One region of the Duganella sp. S19_KUP01_CR8 genome, then DNA from elsewhere that is predicted to be linked to it. Evidence: predicted binding sites of a transcription regulator. Region 1 holds the regulator's gene; each other region holds the start of a gene.
The links. The regulator sigma-54, encoded in region 1, starts transcription at its own class of promoters, with help from an activator protein. The targets are predictions, from matches to a motif close to TGGCANGNAANCTGCTTT.
Positions count from the first base shown of each region.

Region 1 (3,850 bases):
GGGCGAAGCCGAGCGCATCGAATACAGCGACAAGACCGACCTGGTCAAGCTGTTCTCGAAAGCCAAGGTGCGCCAGCTGGAAGGCCCGCGGATGACCAGCGAAGTCAACAGCGAGTTCATTTCCTACGACAGCCGCACCGAGCATTTCGATGTCAAGAACAACGTCTCGGGCGTGAGCAAGCCGGGCGCCGGCCGCGGCACCATGGTGATCCAGCCGACCATCCGTCCGGCCGCGCCGGCCGCCGCATCGACGCCGCCGGCCACGGAGAAGTAAGCATGGAATCATCCTGCGGTAGCACCCTGATCGTACGCGGCCTGCAAAAGACCTACGGCAAGCGCCAGGTCGTGCACGACGTGTCCCTGCAAGTCGAGTGCGGCGAAGTGGTGGGCCTGCTCGGCCCCAACGGCGCCGGCAAGACCACCTCGTTCTACATGATCGTCGGCCTGGTGCCGTCGGACGCCGGCAGCATCGATATCAGCGGCACCGATATCTCCTCGCTGCCGATCCACCGCCGCGCCTCGCTCGGCTTGTCCTACCTGCCGCAGGAAGCGTCGGTGTTCCGCAAGCTGACGGTGGAAGAAAATATCCGCGCCGTCCTCGAAATTCAGAAAGTGGACGGCAAGCCTTTATCCAAGGCTGCCATTGATGAACGGCTCAATACCCTGCTGGCCGATTTGCAAATCGAAAAGCTGCGCGAGAACCAGGCGCTGTCGCTGTCAGGCGGCGAGCGCCGCCGCGTGGAGATCGCGCGCGCACTGGCGACCAATCCGCGCTTCGTGCTGCTCGACGAACCATTCGCCGGGGTCGACCCGATCGCCGTGATTGAGATCCAGCGCATCGTGCGCTTCCTCAAGGAACGCGGCATCGGCGTCCTCATTACCGATCACAATGTGCGCGAGACGCTGGGCATCTGCGACCGCGCATATATCATCAACCAGGGCACGGTATTGGCTTCAGGCCGGCCAGACGACATCATCGCCAACGAATCGGTGCGTCGCGTGTATCTGGGTGAACACTTCCGTATGTAAAACCCATGAAACAGTCTTTGCAACTGCGCACGTCGCAGCACCTCGCGCTGACACCGCAATTGCAGCAGTCGATCCGGCTGCTGCAACTGTCGACGCTGGAGCTGCACCAGGAACTGGAACAGCTGCTGACCGATAATCCGCTGCTGGAGCGCCTCGACGACCCGCTGGACCGCTCGCTGCGGCTGCTGTCGGACGGCGCCATCAGCCAGCAAGCCCCGGTCGGCGACGCGCCGCCGGAAGGCCCGCCCAACGCGCAAGAGGCGCCGGCCGCCGACGCCGACAACTACGACGGCCCGGCCGCCGACACCGAAAGCACCAGCAGCGACGCCGACGTCGACTGGAGCGACGCCGGCCGCAGCAAGGCGCCCGACGACGAGGACTCGCGTCCGCAGCTGGAGGCCAGCCACTGCACGCTGCGCGAGCACCTGATGGAGCAGATGCGGGTGACGGTGCTGGAGATGCGTGACCGCGCGCTGGTCGAGCTGATCATCGACGCGCTGGACGAGAACGGCTACCTCGAAGAATCGCTGGAAGAAATCCTGGCCCGCCTGCCGGAAGAGCTGGAGCTGGAGATCGACGAGTTGCAGACCGCCTTGTCGATGCTGCAAAGCTTCGACCCGATGGGCGTGGGCGCGCGCAACGCGTCCGAATGCCTGGCGCTGCAGATCAAGCGTTTGCCGGCCATCCCGATGGTGACGCGGCGCATGGCGCTGGCGATTGTTGAAAATCATTTGACCTGGTTTGCCCAGCGCGATTTCAACAAACTGAAGAAGGCGCTGCTGTGCGACGACGAAGATTTGCGCGAAGCACAAACCGTCATCCGCCAGTGCAATCCGCATCCGGGTTCGGCGTTCGCGTCGGACGTGTCGGACTACGTGGTGCCGGACGTGATCGTCAAAAAAGCGCGCAACGGCTGGCAAGTGAGCCTGAACAACGACGTCATGCCACGCCTGCGCGTGAACGCCATGTACGCCAACCTGCTCAAGCAGGGAAAAGGCGAGGGCGCGATGGGCGCGCAGCTGCAGGAAGCGAAGTGGCTGATCAAAAATATGCGCCAGCGTTTCGACACGATTTTGCGCGTTGCACAAGCGATAGTAGAACGACAAAAGAACTTTTTCTCCCATGGTGCGGTTGCCATGCGCCCCCTTGTGCTTCGCGAAATTGCTGATACACTGGGACTACACGAGAGCACTATTTCTCGTGTAACAACTCAAAAATATATGCTGACCCCGCATGGCATGTTTGAGTTGAAATATTTCTTTGGTAGCCATGTCGCCACCGAAGCGGGGGGGGAAGCAAGTTCGACGGCGATACGTGCACTCATCGTGCAATTGACAGGAGCAGAAGACCCGAAAAATCCTTTATCCGACAGTAAGATTGCGGACATGCTGGGAGAACAAGGCATGGTGATTGCGCGACGCACTGTTGCCAAATATCGCGAAGCGTTGAAGATCCCGCCAGTCAGTCTCCGTAAATCTTTGTAGTTACTTGGTTCCTGCGCGCCCGGCAGTAATGGGCTCCGCACTAACCGTAAGAAGCGACATTATCTTTAGGAGTGTGTATGAATCTCACCATCAGTGGACATCATCTCGAAGTGACCTCGGCCATCCGTGAATACGTGCAGAACAAGCTGGAACGCGTCACCCGCCACTTTGATCAAGTGATTGATATTGCTGTCATCCTGACTGTAGATAACCTCAAAGAGAAAGAGAAACGCCAGAAGGCTGAAATCAACCTGCGTATGTCGGGCAAGACCGTCTACGTGGAAAGCCTGTCCCAAGACTTGTACGCCGCCATCGATACCTTGATCGACAAGCTGGATCGGCAGGTCATGAAATACAAAGCCAAGGTCCAAGAGCACGGCCACGATGCGATCAAGCATCTCCCGGATAGCTACGAACCCGCTGCCGCCGCCCTATAACAACGGCCCCGGCACCATCAAACTAAGGGTGCAGAGGCGCCCTTTTTTGCGTCCAAATGGTTTAGAGTAAACGTTTTCCAAACTTGGACGGGAGTGGCATGAAACGAGCTAAACTATTTACGGCATGGCTGCTGGCGCTGGCCGCCCCCACCGTGCTGGCCTGCACCGCGCCGCCGCCGGCCGTGATCGACATCGACGCCAACAGCTACTACTCGGATGCGCACCACTCCGTCATCGATCCGGTACTGCGGGCGCGCAATATCGCCAACACCAAGCCGATCGACGACTTCCTGGCCGAGGTGGCGCAGAACGCCAGCCAGGGCAACGCCGCCTGCGCGCTGGGCTGGCTGGAGAGCTGGGCCGGGCAGCGGGCCTTGCTGGGCAAGCTGTCCAGCGAGCAGGCCTGGTACGTGCGCAAGTGGACTTTGGGCGGCATGGCGCTGAGCTACGCCCGCGTCAAGCCGGCCGCCACCCCCGTCCAGCAGCAAACCATCGAAGCCTGGTTCAAGACGCTGGCCGACGCCACCATGGCGCACTCCGATGCCCACAAGGGCACGCGCAATAACCACTACTACTGGGAAGGCCTGGCGGTGACGGCGGTGGGCGGCGTCACGCATGACGAGCGCTACCTGGCCTGGGGCCGCAAGGTGTTCGAGCACGCGATGGCGCAGGTGGCGGCGGACGGTTCGCTGCCGGCGGAAATGGAGCGCGCGGCCAAGGCCTTGCACTACCACGTGTTCGCGGCCGTGCCGCTGGTGATGAGCGCGTCCATCCTGGACCTGCATTCCGCCAAACTGGACCAGCTGATGCGCTTCACGCTGGCCGCCGCGCAAGACCCGTCGGCGATGGAAAAGGCCACCGGTTTCACGCAGGAGCGGGCCAATGTCAGCGAGATGTCGT
Region 1 covers NZ_JAQQPR010000009.1:158,563-162,412, forward strand. Annotated here, with positions in the region: gene lptA (lipopolysaccharide transport periplasmic protein LptA) at 1-274, shown strand, start outside; gene lptB (LPS export ABC transporter ATP-binding protein) at 277-1,029, shown strand; gene V6M89_RS11635 (RNA polymerase factor sigma-54) at 1,035-2,513, shown strand; gene hpf (ribosome hibernation-promoting factor, HPF/YfiA family) at 2,591-2,950, shown strand; gene V6M89_RS11645 (alginate lyase family protein) at 3,049-3,850, shown strand, end outside.

Region 2 (3,850 bases), on a different contig from region 1:
AGCTTGGCCCAAGCGCCCGGCTGGATCGCGTCGACAGCGGCGCGCGCGTCGAAGTAATCGAGCTTGGTGCCCGGCAGGGGTTTGCGGAATTGGGTGTTCATTATTTGCGGTCCTTGATCGGGACGAACTTCAGGTCTTCAGGACCGACGTAGTTCGCGCTTGGACGAATGATCTTGTTGTCGATGCGCTGCTCGATGATGTGCGCGGCCCAGCCGGACGTGCGCGAGATGACGAACAGCGGCGTGAACATCGCGGTCGGCACGCCCATCATGTGGTACGACACGGCCGAGAACCAGTCCAGGTTCGGGAACATCTTCTTGATGTCCCACATGACGGTTTCCAGGCGTTCGGCGATGTCGAACATCTTCATCGAGCCGGCTTCCTGCGACAGCTTGCGCGCCACTTCCTTGATGACGACGTTGCGCGGGTCGGAGATGGTGTACACCGGATGGCCGAAACCGATCACGACTTCCTTGTTGGCGACGCGGTTGCGGATATCCGCTTCGGCTTCGTCTGCGTTTTCGTAGCGCTTCTGGATCTCGAAGGCGAATTCGTTGGCGCCGCCGTGTTTAGGGCCGCGCAGCGCGCCGATCGCGCCGGTGATGGCGGAGTGGATGTCCGAACCCGTGCCGGCGATGACGCGGCTGGTGAAGGTGGAGGCGTTGAACTCGTGTTCCGCGTACAGGATCAGCGACGTATGCATCGCCTGGACCCAGCTTTCGGATGGCTTCTCGCCGTGCAGCAGGTGCAGGAAATGGCCGCCGATGGAGTCGTCGTCGGTTTCCACGTCGATGCGCTTGCCGTTGTGGCTGAAGTGGTACCAGTACAGCAGCATCGAGCCGAAGGAAGCCATCAGGCGGTCGGCGATGTCGCGCGCGCCCGGCACGTTATGGTCGTCCTTTTCCGGCAGCGTGCAGCCGAGTACCGAGACGCCGGTGCGCATCACGTCCATCGGGTGTGCCGATGCTGGCAGTGCTTCCAGCGCCGCTTTCAGCGATGCTGGAAGGCCGCGCAGCGAACGCAGTTTGGTCTTGTAGCCTTTCAGTTCGGCGGCGGTCGGCAGTTTGCCGTGTACCAGCAGGTAGGCGATTTCCTCGAACTCGCAGGTGCTGGCGACGTCCAGGATGTCGTAGCCACGGTAGTGCAGGTCGTTGCCGGTTTTGCCGACGGAGCACAGTGCGGTATTGCCAGCGGTGACGCCGGACAGGGCGACGGATTTTTTTGGTTTGAAAGTAGCTTCGGTCATTCTAAGTCTCCAGTGATACCGTCATTCCCGCGTAGGCGGGAATCCATGCTGAGCGTGAATGCACGTGTTCTATGGGTTCCCGCCTGCGCGGGAACGACGGCGGTGGTCAATTATTTTTTCTGTGCGGCGAACAAGGCATCCAGCTTTTGCTCGAAGCTGTGGTAGTTGATGCGCTCATACAGTTCGGCGCGGGTTTGCATGGTGTCGACCACGTTTTGCTGCGTGCCGTCACGGCGGATCGCGCCGTAGACGTTTTCCGCAGCCTTGTTCATCGCGCGGAAGGCGGACAGTGGATACAGCACCAGGCCCACATCGGCGCTACGCAGTTCGTCCACGGTGAACAACGGCGTCGAGCCGAATTCGGTGATGTTGGCCAGCACCGGCACCTTGACGGCGGCGGCGAATTTTTTGTACATATCGAGGCTGATCATCGCTTCCGGGAAGATCATGTCCGCGCCGGCTTCCACGCAGGCGACGGCGCGTTCGATCGCGGCGTCCAGGCCTTCGACGGCCAGCGCATCGGTGCGGGCCATGATGACGAAGTTTTCATCGGTGCGCGCATCGACGGCGGCGGCGATGCGGTCAACCATCTCCTGCTTGGAGACGATCTCCTTGCCCGGACGGTGGCCACAGCGCTTGGCGCCGACCTGGTCTTCGATGTGCATCGCTGCGGCGCCGAACTTGATCATCGACTTGACGGTGCGCGCCACGTTGAAGGCGGAGGCGCCGAAGCCGGTGTCGACGTCGACCAGCAGCGGCAGGTCGCACACGTCGGTGATGCGGCGCACGTCGGTCAGCACGTCGTCCAGGCTGGAGATGCCCAGGTCCGGCAGGCCGAGCGAACCCGCCGCCACGCCGCCACCCGACAGGTAGATCGCCTTGAAGCCGGCGCGCTTGGCCAGCAGGGCGTGATTGGCGTTGATCGCGCCGACTACCTGCAATGGGGATTCTTCTTGGACGGCTTTGCGGAAAGCGGCGCCTGCGGAGTATTGACTCATGTTGTGACCTTTCAATGTTGCAGTGAAGTTGGGGTATCTATTGCAAGGGGCGTGCCAGATTACTACCCTATATAAATCAATAACTTACGTATTTCAAGCGTTTCACTAGCGTTTCAATTTGAAACAACGAAACAGATGAACTACAATTGAAACATGCGCCATTCCACTCCCCTGCCCTTCGACATCAACGACAAACCGGTCATCTGGACGGTGTCCGTCTCGCGCCTGTATGACCTGTTCCGCGACATCACGCTGGAATACGACGACCTGGCCACCATCGAGCCGATCAACCTTGGCTTCGACGAAGCGGCGCGCCACATCCGCGAGCGCATGGCCACCGAGCGATGCGACGCCGTCATCGCCGCCGGTTCCAACGCGGCCTATCTGAAAGGCCGGCTATCGGTGCCGGTGGTGATCGCCAAGTTCAGCGGCTTCGACGTGATGCAGGCACTGGCGCGGGCGCGCCGGGTGTCGGAGCGCATCGGCATCGTCACCTACCAGGAGCGCTTGCCGGAGCTGGCCGAATTCGCCGGTACCTTCGGCTTCGACGTCGAACAGCGCACCTACGCGACGGAGGAAGACGCGCGCGCCCAGATCAACGACCTGAAAGCGGCCGGCATCAAGGCCATCGTCGGCGCCGGCCTGATTACCGACCTGGCCGAGGAAGCGGGACTGACCGGCGTGTTCGTCTACTCGGCCGCCTCGATCCGTCACGCCTTCGACGACGCGCTGGAGATGGCGCGGCTGACACAACTCGAATCGAACCGCAGCCGCACGCGCGGCGCCGTGGTGGCGGACACGCTGCGCGCCAAGCACGGCATCAACGACCTGCGCGGCGACTCCGACGCGATGGAGGCGCTGCGCCAGTCCGTGGTGCTGTATGCGAAATCCCCGGCGACCGTGCTGATACAAGGCGAAACCGGCTGCGGCAAGGAACTGGTGGCGCAGGCCATCCATCGCGAGAGTCCGCGCACGCTGGGCCAGAACAGGCCTTTCGTCGCCGTCAATTGCGGCGCGATTGCGGAATCGCTGCTGGAGTCCGAACTGTTCGGCCACGAGGAAGGCGCCTTCACCGGCGCGCGGCGCGGCGGCCACGCGGGCCTGTTCGAAGCGGCCAATCGCGGCACGCTGTTCCTCGACGAGATAGGCGAAATGCCGCTGACGCTGCAAACCCGCTTGCTGCGCGTGCTGGAGGAACGTGAAGTGGTGCGGGTGGGCGGCACGCGGCCGATCGCCGTCAACGTGCGCATCATCAGCGCCACCCACTGCGATCTGGAGCAGCGCGTGCGCGAAGGCCGCTTCCGCGCCGACCTGTTCTACCGGCTGGCGGTGCTGCGCCTGTCGCTGCCGCCGCTGCGTGCGCGGCAGGAAGACGTGATGACGCTGGCCGAATGGTCGCTGAAGAACGCACTGGCCTCGCTGGGCGCGCGCCCGCACCCCAACCTGCACGCCGAGATGGCGACCTGCGCGCCGCTGCTGCAGCGCTACGACTGGCCCGGCAATGTGCGCGAACTGCGCAACCTGACCGAGCGCCTGGCGCTATTCCTGGCCGCCGAACCATTGCAGGCCTTGACGCCGGCCTTCGTCCTGAGCGTGGCGCCAGAAC
Region 2 covers NZ_JAQQPR010000016.1:34,461-38,310, forward strand. Annotated here, with positions in the region: gene acnD (Fe/S-dependent 2-methylisocitrate dehydratase AcnD) at 1-101, opposite strand, end outside; gene prpC (bifunctional 2-methylcitrate synthase/citrate synthase) at 101-1,246, opposite strand; gene prpB (methylisocitrate lyase) at 1,357-2,244, opposite strand; gene prpR (propionate catabolism operon regulatory protein PrpR) at 2,398-3,850, shown strand, end outside.
Region 2: prpB (methylisocitrate lyase) is a predicted target of sigma-54. The motif match lies at 2,284-2,301, and genes of this name have one in related genera.

Region 3 (3,850 bases), on a different contig from region 1:
AGATGCGGTCCGTGCCTTCGCCGCCGGAGGCGTCGCCGACGATGCTGGAACCGCTGGTGTGCAGGAATACTTTGCCGGAGCCGGCCAGCGCGTCGACGAAGGCTTCGACGGCGGCGCGGTTGTCGCTGCTGGCGGCGTTGATGACGGCGTCCGCCGCCTGCGCCTGGGCGATCAGCAGATCGCGGTCGTTCAAGGTGCCGACTACGCCGGTCACGCCGATCCTGGCCAGTTCATCCAGTTGTTCCGGCTTGCGCACCAGGCCTGTTACCTGATGGCCTGCGCTTACCAGTCCCGCTGCGATCGAACCGCCGATGAAGCCTGCTGCGCCAGTGACGAATACTTTCATGCTGTGCTCACTAATCAAATCGAGAAGCAAACAGTATGGGCATGAACGCCGCGCGCAAACAGCCCGCGCGGCGCAAAGTACTCTTGATTGTCGGGCAAGGATCAGGCTTGAAGTATCAAGCTTGCCCTTTGCGTTGCTTGCGCTTGGCGACCACGCCCAGCACGGCCAGGCCGGCCAGCAGCATGGCGTAGGCGTCCGCTTCCGGCACCGGCGCGGCGGCCACGGCGAAGGACAGGTTGTCGGCGTAGCCGTCGTTGTAGGAGCCGGCGTTGCGGATCATGGTCAGCGTGATGCCGACGTTGAGCGTGCCGACCGGGATGTAGCCTTGCGTGTCGCGCAGCAGCAGGCCGATTTGGTTGCCGCGGTCGGTGTTGGAGACCGGGCCAATGCTGGCTTGGGACAGTGTCGCGCCGCCGCTGCCGAAGAAGGTCGCGGTCAGTTCGGCGTTGTCGTTCTGCGAGTCGTAGCCGCCCAGCCAGGCCGACAGGTCGAAGCGCGAGGCGCCGGTGTTGATCGCCGCGCTCAGTGCGGACAGGTCGATGGTCTGGCTGGCGCTGGTCTTGGCCGAGTAGCCGCCGCCGAAGAAGTAGGTGCCGCGAGCCGCAGGGCCTGGATCGGCAAGCGATGGGAAGCCGCCGGCAGCGCCGTAATTGACGACTTCAAAACCCGGCGTGGTGGCCCAGCCGGCGGTGTTGCCGGTTTCGGCATTGCCGTTGGCGATCAGGTTGGAACCGAAGGTGCTCGCTTGCGCGGCTGGCGCCAGCGCCAGGGCAACCGCCACGGCGGCTGCAAAAGTAGTGAATCGCATTGCTGTCCTTGAAGGATATGAAAAACGGTGCTTATTTTACATGCAAATTTGACATAGGTAAAACGCGACGCCGACATGCCGTGCACCGTTGTGGTGCGTGGGGCTCTCTTTGGTGCGAAAAATGTCTTTACGGCCGGTGTAGCCCGTAATTCAGCTGGCATGACGCTTGCATTACGTCAGGCATGCCCGATACCACCGCATCCAGAGAACTCGCCGCCAGCCACAGTGCATGGCAGGCCAGCCTCGCCCTCGGTTTTGCCGACGACGCCGGCACCACCCGGTTGTTCGACAATCGCCACTACGGCCCGCTGCGCGTGCAGAAGGCGCTATACCCGGAGGACGCCAAGGTGTGCCACGCCATCGTGGTCCATCCGCCGGGCGGCGTGGTGGGCGGCGACCAGCTGGCGATCACGGTCGGCGTTGGCGCGCAGGCGCATGCCTTCCTCACCACCCCCGGCGCCGCCAAGTGGTACAAGGCCAACGGCAAGGTGTCGCGCCAGAGCGTGCGCCTGAGCGTGGGCGCTGGCGCCGCACTCGAATGGCTGCCGCAAGAAACCATCTTTTTTGATACCGCTAACGTGGTGCTGGAGCAGCACGTCGAACTGGCCGCCGGCGCCACCTACATCGGCTGCGAGATCCTCTGCATGGGCCGGCGCGGCTCCGGCGAAACCTTCAACACCGGCACCGTGACCCAGCGCAGCAGCATACGCCGCGACGGTCGGTTGATCTGGTGGGAGCAGGGCGCGATGCTGGCCGCTCGCCTCGACAGCCCGCTGGCGCTGAACGGCAAGACCGTCTGCGCCACGCTGATCGCCGCCGGCAAGCCGCTCAGCGCCGCCGTGCTGGCCGAGATCCGCGCCGATATTCAAGCCGACGGCGAACACGTTTTCGGCGTCACGCAAACCAAGGGCGTGTTGGTCGCGCGCCACCTGGGCGACGACAGCGAAACCGCGCGCCGCCTGATGCTGACCGTATGGCGCCGTTTGCGCCCGTACCTGCTGGAGCGCGCGGCCGTCACGCCGCGCATCTGGCAAACCTGAGAGACACCATGGACCTGACACCAAGAGAAAAAGACAAGCTGCTGATTTTCACCGCCGGCATCGTGGCGGAACGCCGCCTCGCGCGCGGCCTGAAGCTGAACTATCCGGAAGCGGTGGCGCTGATCACCTGCGCCATCATGGAAGGTGCGCGCGACGGCAAGACCGTGGCGCAGCTGATGTCCGAAGGCACCCGCATCCTCACCCGCGCCGACGTCATGGAAGGCATACCCGAAATGATCCCCGACATCCAGGTCGAAGCCACGTTCCCCGACGGCAGCAAGCTGGTGACCGTCCATAACCCCATCCCCTAAAGGAGATCATCATGATCCCAGGCGAATACATACTCGAAGAGGGCGAGATCGGCCTCAATGAAGGCCGCGCCACCGCGACCGTCGTGGTGACCAACCAGGGCGACCGGCCGGTGCAGGTTGGCTCGCATTTCCATTTTTTTGAGGTCAACACGGAGCTCAAGTTCGAGCGCTGGAAGGCCTACGGCATGCGCCTGAATATCGCCGCCGGCACCGCTGTGCGTTTCGAACCGGGCCAGCAGCGCACGGTGGAACTGGTGAAGCTGGGCGGCGATCAAAAAGTCTACGGCTTCAATGGCAAAGTCATGGGCAAGCTCGATCCCAATCCATCGAAGGGCTGACATGGCTACAATCTCGCGCCGCGCCTACTCGGAAATGTTCGGCCCCACCAAGGGCGATCGCATCCGCCTGGCCGACACCGAACTGTTTATCGAAATCGAACACGATTACGCCACCTACGGCGAGGAAGTCAAATTCGGCGGCGGCAAAGTGATCCGCGACGGCATGGGCCAGTCGCAGCGCGTGGCCGCCGACGTGATGGACACGGTGATCACCAACGCGGTGATCGTCGACCACTGGGGCATCGTCAAGGCCGACATCGGCCTGAAAAGCGGCATGATCGCCGCCATCGGCAAGGCCGGAAATCCGGACATCCAGCCGAATGTGACGATGGCCATCGGCGGCGCCACCGAGATCATCGCCGGCGAAGGCATGATCGTCACCGCCGGCGGGGTCGACACGCACATCCACTTCATCTGCCCGCAGCAGATCGAGGAAGCGCTGATGAGCGGCGTCACCACCATGATAGGCGGCGGCACCGGTCCGTCGGCCGGCACCTCGGCCACCACCTGCACGCCGGGACCGTGGCACCTGCATTCGATGCTGGGCGCGGCCGACGCCTTCCCGATGAACCTGGGCTTCCTCGGCAAGGGCAATGTCTCGCTGCCGGAGCCGCTGGAAGAACAGGTGCGTGCCGGCGCCATCGGCCTGAAGCTGCACGAGGACTGGGGCAGCACCCCGGCCGCCATCGACAACTGCCTGTCCGTGGCGGACCGCATGGACGTGCAGGTCGCCATCCACAGCGATACGCTCAACGAAGGCGGCTACCTGGCCGATACGCTGGCCGCGTTCAAGGACCGCACCATCCACACCTTCCACACCGAAGGCGCGGGCGGCGGCCATGCGCCGGACATCATCGCGGCGGTGGGCGAATCGAACGTACTGCCGTCGTCGACCAATCCGACCCGCCCGTTCACCGTCAACACGCTGGACGAGCACCTGGACATGCTGATGGTATGCCACCACCTCGATGCGGCGATCGCCGAGGACGTGGCCTTCGCCGAGTCGC
Region 3 covers NZ_JAQQPR010000030.1:81,247-85,096, forward strand. Annotated here, with positions in the region: gene V6M89_RS25090 (NAD-dependent epimerase/dehydratase family protein) at 1-346, opposite strand, end outside; gene V6M89_RS25095 (PEP-CTERM sorting domain-containing protein) at 462-1,154, opposite strand; gene V6M89_RS25100 (urease accessory protein UreD) at 1,337-2,194, shown strand; gene V6M89_RS25105 (urease subunit gamma) at 2,203-2,505, shown strand; gene V6M89_RS25110 (urease subunit beta) at 2,517-2,843, shown strand; gene ureC (urease subunit alpha) at 2,845-3,850, shown strand, end outside.
Region 3: V6M89_RS25100 (urease accessory protein UreD) is a predicted target of sigma-54. The motif match lies at 1,310-1,327, and genes of this name have one in related genera.